4 regions of the Thiocystis violascens DSM 198 genome follow, and region 4 is predicted to be linked to each of the others. Evidence: predicted binding sites of a transcription regulator. Region 4 holds the regulator's gene; each other region holds the start of a gene.

Region 1 (3,081 bases), 1.6 Mb from region 4:
TGATCGAACATGACCCATTCCGGACAGTTGCGCAGCAGCACCGCGACCCGGTCGCCGGATTCGAGCGACTCGCCGGCGAGCGCCCGGCGCCAGCGTGCCACCCACTGCCCCATGTCGCGCCAGGTCAGATCCCGCCAGCCATCGGCGCGCTCGAAAAATCGATAGGCCGTGCGGTCGGGCGTTCGGAGGATCCGCTGCAGAAAGAGTCCGTCCAGGGTTCTGGCTCGATCGACTGCGATTAGATCCTCGGACCATCGACTCACAAGGCTTTCCTCATCATTGTTATGGTTCGTGAATATTCGCCTAACACCCAATTCCATGGTGATTTGGGAGCAACGCGCCCAGTGCGTCAGGCTGTGCGGCGACCGCGAGCAGATCCGGGATGTCCGCTTCGACGATCACGATATCCTTGCTTTCGCAGTAACGCCGTTCCTTGTCCGTCGGCTCGGGAATCAGTGCCCATCCGGCCGGCGAGGCCGCTCCATGGATGATATCCGACATCACCATGCGTTCGGTATCGCGGCGCAGGCTCAGACCGAGAAAGAGATAGCGACGGTCCACGCGAGAGGATTTCAGGAACGCGGGGATCGCGAAACCGCCCATCAACTCGGTAATGTAGTCCACATAGTCGGCGTCCGAGGCGATGTAGGTGGCATCGGGACGCGGACTGCCCATGGGCTTGAACAGAATGGGCCGCCCGGAATCTACCTCATTCTGATCCGCCTCGCGATAGCTGGTTCCGTCATAGGAATGGATGCGGAAGCGATAATCCGTACCGCCGGTCCGGGCGATGCCGCGGATCAGCGTGTGAGGCACATCCGCATAGGATTCCTGAAGTTGGGTATCGCGGTTGATGTCGACCACGTAGGCCGGACGGAGCGTTTTCAGCCAATCATGCAGGGGCGCGCGGGTCCAGATGCGCTGACCGTAGGTGGCTTCCAGGAAGCGGTGAACGGCGGCACGTCCGCGTTTGAGTTCGACATTCATGGCCGCGCGCGGAAACTCCCACATCAGGCGTTTTGACATGGGTTTGCCGTCGTTCATGGCGAGGATGAGGCTGTCGCTATCGGCCGGGATGGCTTCTCCGGTGACCGGGTCGACCGCGCCGATTAGGGCGCCTGGGCCAAGATAGGGAACCAGGGCTCCACGAGCCAGGTCATTGACGAGCGTTTCGAGTTTTGCTGACATCTTTCATTTTACCCCTGAGCGGATGGTTTTGCTTAAGCGGTAAGCAAAATTTCAGCCACTTGACGCGAAGGCAAAAAATTTTCTATCGATTCAGATGACTGCGTGGATAGTAACGCAGGGCTTCGTGGCTGATCCACGACGATGAAGCGATTGAGCACGATGTTTACGGGTAATCATGCCCAGCTTGTCGTGTAGGCGACAAGCGCACGAATCGCGAGTTAGGGATCTTTTGTCATCAGGGTGAAGGCGATTTCCGAGGCATTTCGTGCCGAATGTAAGGCGACTTCCGGCTTCGCCCCTTCGCCCCTTCGCCCCTTCGCCCCTTCGCCCCATCGACAGGCTCAGGGCTCAGGGCGAGCCGCTCAGTACAGGGAGCCAAGTTGTTAAGGGTTGACTACGAACGGATTAAATTTGGTACGAGTTTCCCTGGAAATCGCCCACATTCCCCTTGCCCCTTGCCCCTTGCCCCTTGCCCCTTGCCCCTGACATGCGCTCAGTCACGCGGTTTGCGGCTTGACCCCCGATCCGCGCGAAAGCCGCTGGAATCCTTGGACGGCGGGCCGCGACGCGGGGCGCTTCCATCCCCGCTCTGGCGACGAAAACCGCCAGCCGCGCGAGGCGTTTTGTCCTGCGCCTGGCCCGGTGTCTGGCCGTATTTTGGGCTGGGCGCATGCCCGTGGGAGGCTTCCGCGGGTCTGGTCCCGTCGGCGGGCGAAATGCGCAGCGCCTGACCGCGGACGAAGACCCGTTTGAGATGATTGACCACCTCGCGCGGCATGCCCTTGGGGAGATCGACGATGGAATGGTCGTCCTGGATGTTGATGCGTCCGATGTAGCGGCCTTCGATCCCGCCTTCATTGGCGATGGCGCCGACAATCTCGCGCGGCGTCGCGCCGTGCTGGTGGCCGACCTCGATGCGGTAACTGACCAGATCCGCGTCTTCCCGTCGGCCCTGCGCGTGCTCTGTTCGTGGCCGGCTGTCGTCACGCTCCGGGCGTGGCCGACGCTCGTCCCGGCCTTCCGAACGCGGAGGACGCTCGGACCATTCGCGTTTGGGCGCGGCCGGGCGTGGCAGATCTTCCTTGACGTTCAACGGCCGTTCGCGCTGGTTCAGAAAGGCCAGCGCGGCGGCGATGTCCATGATCTCGATCTCCTGCTCCTGGCCGATGCGGGCGAGCAGGCGGTAGAAGAAGTCGAGATCCTGCTCGGTCATCGTCGTGCGCACTTCGGTGATGAAGCGGTCGATCCGCGATTGGCTCAGGGCGGCGGCCGAGGGCGGGTCCATGGCCGGGACATCGCGTCGGATGGTCCGCTCGATCGCTCGCAGCAGACCGCGTTCGCGCGGTTCGACCAGCAGGATGGCGCGCCCGGCGCGACCCGCGCGCCCGGTGCGACCGATCCGATGCACATAGGCCGAGGGATCGGTGGGGATGTCGTAGTTGACGACATGGCTGATGCGCTCGACATCGAGCCCGCGCGCGGCGACATCGGTGGCGACCAGGATGTCGAGTTGACCCTGCTTCAGACGCTCCACCGTGCGCTCGCGCATCTCCTGATTCATGTCGCCGTTCAGCGGTTCGGCGGCGAAGCCGTGGGCCTTGAGCTTGTCGGAGAGTTCGGTGGTGGCGTTCTTGGTGCGCACGAAGATCAACATGCCGTCGAACGGTTCCAATTCCAGGATGCGCGTGAGCACGTCGAGCTTATGGAAGCGGGTGACGACGCAGTGATGCTGGTCGATGGTGTCGACGGTCGCGGAGGCCGAGGCGATCCGCACCTCGACCGGATCGACGAGACGATCCTGGGCGACCCGGCGGATCGCCGGCGGCATGGTGGCGGAGAAGAGCGCGACCTGACGCTCTTTCGGGGCCTGCTCGAAGATCCAGTCGATGTCCT
Region 2 (3,081 bases), 630 kb from region 4:
GGGCGAGGAGGGTGATCGGCAGCAGTTCGACGATGTCTATCGCATCCATGTCCGCAATAGTCAGGGAGAAATGGTGCCCATCCGGGCGGTGATGACCCCGAAACTCATCCTCGGCCCGCAACTCCTGCAGCGCTATAACAACTACCGCAGCGTCACCATCCAGGGCGGACCGGCTCCGGGGCGCAGCTCCGGCGAGGCGCTGACCGCCATGGAACGGCTCTCCGCCACGACCCTGCCGAGCGGCTATGGGTTCGAGTGGACCGGCACCGCCTTCCAGGAAAAAGAGGCCGGCGGCAAGACGCCGATCGTGCTCGGTCTGGCGGTGCTCTTCGCCTATCTGTTCCTGGTCGGACTCTATGAAAGCTGGTCGATGCCGGCGGCGGTGCTGCTGTCGGTCACCGTCGGCGTGCTGGGGGCGATGTCCGCGCTCTGGATTGCCGGGTTGCCTAACGATCTTTACGCCCAGGTCGGTATCGTGGTGCTGATCGGACTGGCGAGCAAGAACGCCATTTTGATCGTCGAGTTCGCGATGGAGGAGCGGGCGGGCGGCAAACCCTTGCTGGAAGCCGCCACCCATGCCGCGCGGATGCGGATTCGCGCCGTGCTCATGACCAGCTTCGCCTTCATCCTCGGGCTGGTTCCGCTCATCATCGCCAGCGGGGCCGGGGAGGCCAGTCAGCGCGGGGTTGGCACCGCCGTCTTTGGCGGTATGCTCGCCGCCTCAATGGTTGGCATCTTTCTGATTCCGATGCTGTATGTGGTGTTTCAGCGGTTGCGCGAGAAGGTGCATGGCGGGGGAATGGATAGGGACACCGAGATGCACGGCGCGAGGAGATAACGGCTGCCGTATCCTGACCGTAGGAGCCCGCTTGCGGGCGACGGGCGAGCCCTCGAAAGATCTTGATGCCAGTCGCCCGCAAGCGGGCTCCTACGGTGTGATTCCAGCGATTCTCCGCAGTGTTGATTGTGGCTGCGTCCGAAGCCGAGACCGATAAGACCTAATGCGACCAGTGCGAGGTTGGGAGATAGCGGGATCGCATCCAGGGCATCGACGTGGATGCCGAGCCATCCGTCCGTCCGTCCACAAATCTCCGCCGTGGTCGAGCCGACGCACACCATTACAGACGCACGGGCGGAGCGCCACCCAGTGGTGGCCGCCCATCTGGGAAGTTTGGATAGATGCGCGCACTATATTAGTGCGTGATATCATCATGGCTCGCTATTTGAGTGCGTGACGATCCACGGGTGTGATCGGTGCGTTTCAAGTGAGGGCGTCTGGACGTACTCGAAATGGTCTGCTGAACATGAGGGATTGGCCGAGCGTCGCTGACCATCATTGATGCAAGCCGGCCTTGGCAAAGCCAGACGCATCCTGGATCCGCCTTGGGCAAAGCCTGCCCATTTCTGGCTCTATCATTGCATGCGTTCGTCGAAGCCCAGGATTATGCTGCTCATGGCCGGATTGATTTGGGTTGGACGAGAAGCCGCCTATTCTTCGTCAGCTTGAGCGGTTTTTTCGCATCGAGCAAGGCAGTCCATCGCCTGTCAGGTTCCGGGGCCGGATGCCGGTTTTTTCTGAATTTACAACAACACGCAAGCGCCGCACATCGTTATCAACCGGTCTCGATTTTCAATTACACAGCATCGGAGACAATTCTATGACAGACGTCATCAAGATGATCAAAGACAACGAAGTGAAGTTCGTCGATCTTCGCTTCACGGATACCCGCGGGAAGGAGCAGCACGTCTCCATGCCAGCCAGTGTGATCGACGAAGACATGTTCAGGGACGGCAAGATGTTCGATGGCTCGTCGATCGCCGGGTGGAAAGGCATCGAGGCATCCGACATGGTTCTGATGCCGGAGCCCGATACCGCCGTGATGGACCCCTTCACCGACGAAAATACCCTGATCATTCGCTGCGATATTCTCGAACCCGAGACCATGACCGGCTATGAGCGCGATCCTCGCTCCGTCGCAAAGCGCGCCGAGGCTTACCTGAAGTCAACCGGCGTGGCGGATACCGCCTACTTTGGCCCGGAGCCCGAGTTCTTCATCCTGGACGACGTCCGCTGGGGCGCCGACATGAGCGGTTGCTTCTACAAGATCGACTCGGAAGAGGCCGGCTGGAACTCCGAGCGCGTCTTCCCGGATGGCAACATGGGTCATCGTCCCGGCACCAAGGGCGGCTATTTCCCTGTTCCGCCGGTCGATTCGCTGAACGATCTGCGCGCGGCCATGTGCTTGACGCTCGAGGAAATGGGCGTTCCGGTCGAGGTCCATCATCACGAGGTCGCCACTGCGGGACAGTGCGAGATCGGCACCCGCTTCGATACGTTGGTCCGCCGCGCCGACAAGAACCAGATCACCAAGTACGTGATCCAGAATGTCGCGCATGCCTATGGCAAGACGGCCACCTTCATGCCTAAGCCGATCGTCGGCGACAATGGCACCGGCATGCACGTTCATCAATCGTTGAGCAAGGACGGCCAGAACCTCTTTGCCGGCGACAAATACGGCGGTCTGTCCGACACGGCGCTGTATTACATCGGTGGCATCATCAAGCACGCTCGCGCGCTGAATGCCCTGACCAATGCCTCGACCAATTCCTATAAGCGACTGGTCCCTGGATTCGAGGCCCCGGTCATGCTGGCCTACTCGGCGCGCAACCGCTCCGCCTCCATTCGCATCCCGTTCAGCGCCAGCCCCAAGGGCCGCCGCATCGAGGTGCGTTTCCCGGACTCCACCGGCAACCCCTACCTGGCATTCTCGGCCATGATGCTGGCCGGTCTGGATGGTATCCAGAACAAGATCCATCCCGGCGATGCCATGGACAAGGATCTCTACGACCTGCCGCCCGAGGAGGCGAAGTCGATTCCGACCGTCTGCTATTCGCTGGATATGGCGCTGGACGCGCTGGATCAGGATCGCGACTTCCTGACCGCCGGGGGCGTCTTCAGCGACGATTTGATCGACAGTTACATCACCTTGAAAATGGCTGAAGTCACCCGGTTGCGCATGACCACGCATCCGGTTGAATTCGACATGTATTACAGCCTGTAAAGGACTTCGGCGGAGACAT
Region 3 (3,081 bases), 1.9 Mb from region 4:
GTCCTGGATATTCCGGTGCCGCCGTTGCGCCGCCGGCGCGAGGACATCCCCGCGCTGGTGGCGCATTTCGTCGCCCGCGACGCACGCCGTCCCATCCGTATCGCGCCGCAGACCCTCGATCTACTGGTCCGCTACGACTATCCGGGCAACGTGCGCGAGTTGGAGCACATCCTGCAGCGTAGCCTGACCCTGGCGCGCGGCAGTCTGCTCCAGCCGGCCGACCTGCCGGAAGAGGTACGCCATGGTACGACGCTGGCTCAGGGATTGTTGCAAGAGCGCCTCGACATCCTAGAGCGCGATCTGCTGACCGCAGCCCTGGAGGAGACCGACTGGATTCAGACCCGCGCCGCCGAACGGCTGGGCGTCAGCGAGCGGGTACTGAGGTACAAGATGGGGAAATACGCACTGCGACGGCGGTCAGTTTAAGGAGCGGTGACTCAAACGCCGGGGCGAGCGATACGTCCGCCCCCCTGGGTGCCCTGCCCTTTGCCCTGACCGCCACGCTCCATCGGGGTATCGAGAATCGCGTTCAGCTCGGTCGGATCGAGCACCTGGGCCTCATAAACCACGCCCTGACGCTCGATCTCGGAGGCGAAGGCGCGCAGATGATTACGCGAGCCGCGCAGCAGATTGCCGTACAGCGTCTGCAGGGCCGGGTTTTCGGTCGCCGCGCTCACGTTCTGAAGATCCTCGATGTCCACCTCCTCGATCAGAGCGCCAACCCGCAGGGCGGCAAGGTAGGACTCGTCGCCATCGTCGATCAACTGGGAATAGAGCGCCTGCAGTTCGGGATTGGCAAAAACCCCCGGCTCGTTGGGGTTGGACGGATCGGTCAGGTCGTATTTGTCCATCATGGATTTCACGCTATCCATGTGTTTCTGCTCGGATAGGGCGATATTCGCGAATGGCAGCGCCTGCCAGAGTTCGTCCATGACAAGATAGACATCGCGCGCCAGCCGCTCTTCCTCGCGCATGAACAGCAGGGCCTCCGCTTCCGTACTCTCCAGATCCGCCAGGATCGGTTGCACGGGCTGCGCGCTGCGTGGGCCGGCGCCGATGGCGGGCGCGGCGTTCAGAATGGCGGCGAGGGCGAGGGGCAGCAGATGGTATTGTGTCTTCATGGTCATTTCCCGGCAGCGAAGTCTCGACGGATTGTCACGAGACGCCAAGCACATGGAATGCCATAATATTATTCCTATATATATCAAATATTTATTAGATAGAATGCAGAGTAAACTTCGACAAGTGCGGTTTGGCTCGACAAAAATGTCGAATGAAGGGGTTCGAGGCGCAGTGGAACGGAAAACCGGGTTAAGCCAATTTACGTGTACGCAAGGCATTGATGGTTGGCCACCCTTCGGTCAAAGTGGGGTTAGGTGTCACACACAACACTGGCGTTCCTATGCTCGACCTTGAAAGTCCCCGCTGGAGCCAACTGTCGCACGCGTACGGATCTGCGGCCGACATCCCCGCGATGCTCCGCGCGCTCACGACCCTGCCCACATCCGAAGGAAGGAATGAGCCGTGGTTTAGCCTCTGGAGCGCGCTCGCGCATCAAGGCGACGTCTTTGAAGGCTCGTACGCCGCCGTTCCGCACGTCGTCGCGGCGCTCGCAATCGCACCTGACAGGGCCGACGCTTCGTACTTTCACTTCCCGGCGTGGGTTGAGATCTGCCGTGAAAGGAACGGCCCATCAATACCGAAGGACTTGGAGGCGCCGTACTTTGAAGCGCTCCGGCGCCTTCCAGCTCTGGTTGCGGCTGCGGTGCATGCAAGTTGGTCGCCAGAGCACCTTGGCTGCTGTATGGCCGCACTGGCAGTGGCCAAGGGTCAGCCAGCGATGGCCGAGGCAGCGCTTGAACTCACGCCGGCGCTTGCAGAGCGGTACTTGGCCTGGGTGTCCGAGCAGTGACGCCTAACCCTTCGCTCAAGTTGACGCGCAACTTAGCTCAAACGTTCGTGGGCGTTGACGTTTTCTGATTTTTTCAGAACGCCGGCAGCCAACATGGATAGCCAATTAGGGCGCGGCCAAATAACATCGGTATTTGCCATTCTTGGCCACACGCGCGACGGTAGCCAAGTTCGGTACACCCATCTTGGCCAGCGCCGATGAAAGTCGCCCGCATCTACCTGCGCGTCAGCACGGACGAACAGGACCTCACCCGCCAGGTCGAGATCGAGCACAGCACGCGCGCGGCCGGCTACTACGTTGCCGGTGTCTACCGCGAGAAGGCCTCCGGTGCGCGCGCCGACCGACCCGAACTCCTGCGGATGATCGCCGACCTGCAACCGGGAGAGGTGGTCGTCGCCGAGAAGATCGATCGCATCAGCCGGCTGCCGTTGGCCGAAGCCGAGCAACTGGTCGGTGCGATCCGCGCCAAGGGCGCGCGGCTGGCCGTACCGGGCGTGGTCGACCTCTCCGAGGTGGCCGCCGCTGCCGACGGGGTGGCCAAGATCGTGCTGGAGTCGGTGCAGGAACTGCTGCTCAAGCTCGCCCTGCAAATGGCGCGCGACGACGACGAGACCCGCCGCGAGCGCCAGCGCCAGGGCGTGCAATTGGCCAAGGCGTCCGGCAAGTACACCGGGCGCAAGGCCGATACCACGACCCACCAACGTATCCTGGTCCTGCGCCGTGCGGGTCACACGATCCAGAAGACCGCCGAACTGGCCGGATGCAGCGTCAGCCAAGTGAAGCGCATTTGGGCGATGCACCAAGACCCGCGATAACCGGGTCCTCACTGCGCGACGGGGATCCGCATGCCGGTCAGCTTTCTTTCTCAGACGTAGCGCGAACACTATGGCCGCTACCCGGGACCACCTTCACCCCCGGGTCTGATCCGCTACTTCCACTTGGACGAGGCGGACCAGGCGCTGATCGCGCAGAAGCGCGGCGAGCACAACCGGCTTGGTTTTGCCGTGCAACTGGGGACGGTGCGCTACCTGGGCACCTTCCTGGAAGACCCGCTGGCCGTCCCGCTGGTGGTGCTGCAGACGCTGGCCAAGCAACTGCATATCCAGTTCGAGACCATGGACGGCTTGCCTGCCTACCGCGTCGGCGAGCAGCGTTGGGAGCATGCGGCG
Region 4 (3,081 bases):
GCGGCTCGCGCGGCTCGGGCGTCAGCCAATGCAGCTTGAGCTGGGATCCGGTCTGCGCAATCAGGGACTGAAGGCTATCGATCATCGCTGGCGGCCGTTGCAAGGGCGGCTTAGCGCGAGTTCAACACTTGCAGGAGCAATGCCGGCGAATCCGCCGCGCGCAGTTTCGCCCGGATCGCCGGATCGTTGAACAGACTGGCCAGATGCGCCAGGAGGCGCAGATGTTCGTCGTTCGCGGCATCCGGCACCAGCAGCGCAAAGGCGAGATCCACCGGCTCGCCGTCGGTCGCGTCATAGTCCACGCCCCGGACCGTCTGCACGAAGGCTCCCAACACCTCCGTGACCTCCTTGATCCGGGCATGCGGCAAGGCGATGCCATGGCCAAGTCCGGTACTGCCAAGGCGCTCGCGTTCCAGCAGTCGCTCGAACACGGTCTCGGTGTGCAGGCGCGGATGACCGCTTGCCAGCAGTTCGGCCAGCGTTTCGAGCAGGCGTTTTTTGCTCGCGATCTCAAGAGCGCACCCGATTCGGGCTTCGCTGATCAGGTCTGGGCTCAACATGGCTCAACGTCCTAGGATTCGCGGACGCGCATGGCGGCCGCCAGGTCTTCGCGCGCATTCCGCGGGCAGTCTCGCGGGTTCGGCGCGATGGTCGCGCAATCGCTGTCTAGGGTCATGAATTCGGGTCTCCTGCGATCGACCTGTCGGCTGGATCTGAGCCTAATGGTGGTGATCGTCTCTCGTCGTCTCAATAAAAAACACCCCGAACGGTCAGTCAACGAGCCGCCCGAGGTGCCTGGTGCGTGCCTACGGAAGCAACGCGTTCGCCTTCAATGCTCGGCCGCGGCTATTCCTCCGCCTCGGCGATTTTCGCAACAGGACCGCGGTGGCTGCTTTTCTTTTCCTTGTGGCGCAGCACCTGGCGATCAAGCTTGTCGATCAGGGCATCGATCGCCGCGTACATATCTTCGTGGGTAGAGTCGGCAAACACATTACCCCCATTGACATTGAGTGTCGCCTCCGCCTTTTGGGCGAGTTTTTCAACGCTGAGGACGACGTGGGCGTTGATGACGTGGTCAAAATGTCGCCCCAGGCGCTCGAATTTGTTCTCGACATAATCCCTGAGTGCATCGGTAATGTCGATGTGGTGACCCGTCAGGTTGATCTGCATCGTGTGACTCCTTAAGGTTCAAACGGCCTGTCAATCCAGGCGTTTGCGCTCGTTCGAGGGTGGGAGACCCATTGCCTCGCGGTATTTGGCGACTGTCCGGCGCGCGACCTTGATCCCCTGACCCTCAAGCTCCTTGGCGATTTTCTCGTCGCTCAGTGGCTTCCTGGCGGACTCCGCCGCGATCAGTTTGCGAATCAGGGCGCGGATGGCCGTGGACGAACACTCGCCGCCAGAAGCGGTATTGACGTGAGAGGAAAAAAAATATTTGAACTCGAAAGTGCCTCGCGGGGTGTGCATGTATTTCTGCGTGGTGACCCTGGAGACGGTGGATTCGTGCAATTCGAGCGCCTCGGCAATGTCGCGCAGAATCATCGGCCGCATCCCCTCGTCGCCCTGCTCGAAAAAATCCTGCTGCATTTCCACGATCTTGGAACCCACGCGCAGGACGGTATCGTTGCGGCTCGCCAGACTCTTGATGAACCAGCGTGCCTCCTGCAGATGGCTCTTCAGGGTCGTACCGTCGGCGCTCTGATCGGAGCGGCGGATCAAGCGCGCATAGTCCGCGTTCACTCTCAGTTTAGGCGTCGATTCGGGATTCAGCTCGACCAGCCAGCGGCCCTCCAGCTTGCGCACGAAGAGGTCCGGGACAACGTACTCCGAAGGCGCCGCCTCGATCAAGGATCCAGGCCGCGGATTGAGTCGGCGAATGAGTTCGATGGCGCTGACGATCTCCGGCTCCGGCGCATTGAGCAGGCGCGCCAGCGCGGCGATGTCTTTTCTCGGCAGATGCTCGAACCCGTCGCGGCAGATGGCAATGGCCAGGTCGCGGCAAGGCGTCTCCGAGGGCATCTGGCGCAATTGAAGCAGCAGACATTCCCGCGGATCCCGCGCGCCCACCCCGGGCGGATCGAGCGATTGGACGCGATGGAGCAGGGTCTGCACCTCATCGGCACCGATCTCCGGGTGGTCGATCGTGGTCAGCAGATCCTCGATGTGGGTGCGCAGATACCCGTCCGCGTCGATGGCGTCGATGATCGCCTGGGCGATCATGAAATCGCGCTCGTTGAGACGGCTGAGGTTCAGTTGCCAGGCGAGATGATCGTGCAGCGTTTGCGGACGGCTTTGGTGGGCGAAAGGGTCGTAGTCCGCGCCGTCATCGCCGCCTTGAGCGGCGGTGGGCAGATAGCTGTCGTAGACATCCTCCCATTGCGTATCGACCGGAAGCTCGTCGGGCATCTCGCTGGACTCGGACGGAACCTCCCGATCGATCCGCAGATCCTCCTCGGCGCGCGTGCGCGCGACCTCCTCGATCGGCTGGATCCGGCTGTCGCTCGCCTCGCTGGCACTGAATCGCTCGGCATCGTCGCCCTCCTCCAGCATGAGATTGGTATCGAGCGCCTCCTGTATCTCTTTCTGAAGTTCGAGCGTGGACAATTGCAGAAGCTTGATCGCCTGCTGCAACTGGGGCGTCATGGTGAGGTGTTGGCCGAGGCGAAGCTGGATGGATTGCTTCATGGAGCGCGAGTGCGTCTTGAGATGATCCCGTTCGAGTGCGAAAGCGTTAAGCGCGTCTTCGGCGATTCTAGCCCATTTCAATCTCCCGCGTTCGCCGTGTCCGGGCAGGGGGAGTGATGATGATTTTATCTTACACCCTTCCCGATCATGGCGGGGGCGTTAAATCGCAAACTTCCCCCGAGCGGCCGGGAGACCGACGCGGGTTGCGCGCGCGGCATGGCCGATGGCGTTTCAGGGCTACATGGAAAAATCGGCGCCCAGATAGACATCCCGTGCCTGCTGGTTGGCGAGCAGATCGGCCGGCACCCCGGCGGCGATCACCGTCCCGGCGCTGATGATGTAGCTGCGGTCGCAAATGTCGAGCGTCTCGCGCACATTGTGGTCGGTGATGAGCAC

Evidence for each region. The regulator sigma-54, encoded in region 4, starts transcription at its own class of promoters, with help from an activator protein. The targets are predictions, from matches to a motif close to TGGCANGNTNCNTGCTT.
Region 1: the regulator sigma-54 is predicted to act here: its motif matches at 1,230-1,246, upstream of THIVI_RS18165 (SIR2 family protein).
Region 2: the regulator sigma-54 is predicted to act here: its motif matches at 1,406-1,422, upstream of glnA (glutamate--ammonia ligase).
Region 3: the regulator sigma-54 is predicted to act here: its motif matches at 1,168-1,184, upstream of THIVI_RS19075 (DUF2202 domain-containing protein).

Annotation. Positions count from the first base shown of each region.
Region 1 is NC_018012.1:4,081,660-4,084,740, forward strand. Features, by position in the region: gene THIVI_RS18160 (AMP-dependent synthetase/ligase) at 1-263, opposite strand, end outside; gene THIVI_RS18165 (SIR2 family protein) at 304-1,188, opposite strand; gene THIVI_RS18170 (DEAD/DEAH box helicase) at 1,682-3,081, opposite strand, start outside.
Region 2 is NC_018012.1:3,065,749-3,068,829, reverse strand. Features, by position in the region: gene THIVI_RS13605 (efflux RND transporter permease subunit) at 1-838, shown strand, start outside; gene glnA (glutamate--ammonia ligase) at 1,659-3,062, shown strand.
Region 3 is NC_018012.1:4,294,303-4,297,383, reverse strand. Features, by position in the region: gene THIVI_RS19080 (sigma-54-dependent transcriptional regulator) at 1-426, shown strand, start outside; gene THIVI_RS19075 (DUF2202 domain-containing protein) at 438-1,121, opposite strand; gene THIVI_RS19070 (hypothetical protein) at 1,403-1,912, shown strand; gene THIVI_RS19065 (recombinase family protein) at 2,110-2,727, shown strand; partial or broken gene THIVI_RS19060 (Tn3 family transposase) at 2,758-3,081, shown strand, end outside.
Region 4 is NC_018012.1:2,438,070-2,441,150, reverse strand. Features, by position in the region: gene hprK (HPr(Ser) kinase/phosphatase) at 1-85, opposite strand, end outside; gene THIVI_RS10815 (PTS sugar transporter subunit IIA) at 111-560, opposite strand; gene hpf (ribosome hibernation-promoting factor, HPF/YfiA family) at 847-1,170, opposite strand; gene THIVI_RS10805 (RNA polymerase factor sigma-54) at 1,201-2,685, opposite strand; gene lptB (LPS export ABC transporter ATP-binding protein) at 2,923-3,081, opposite strand, start outside.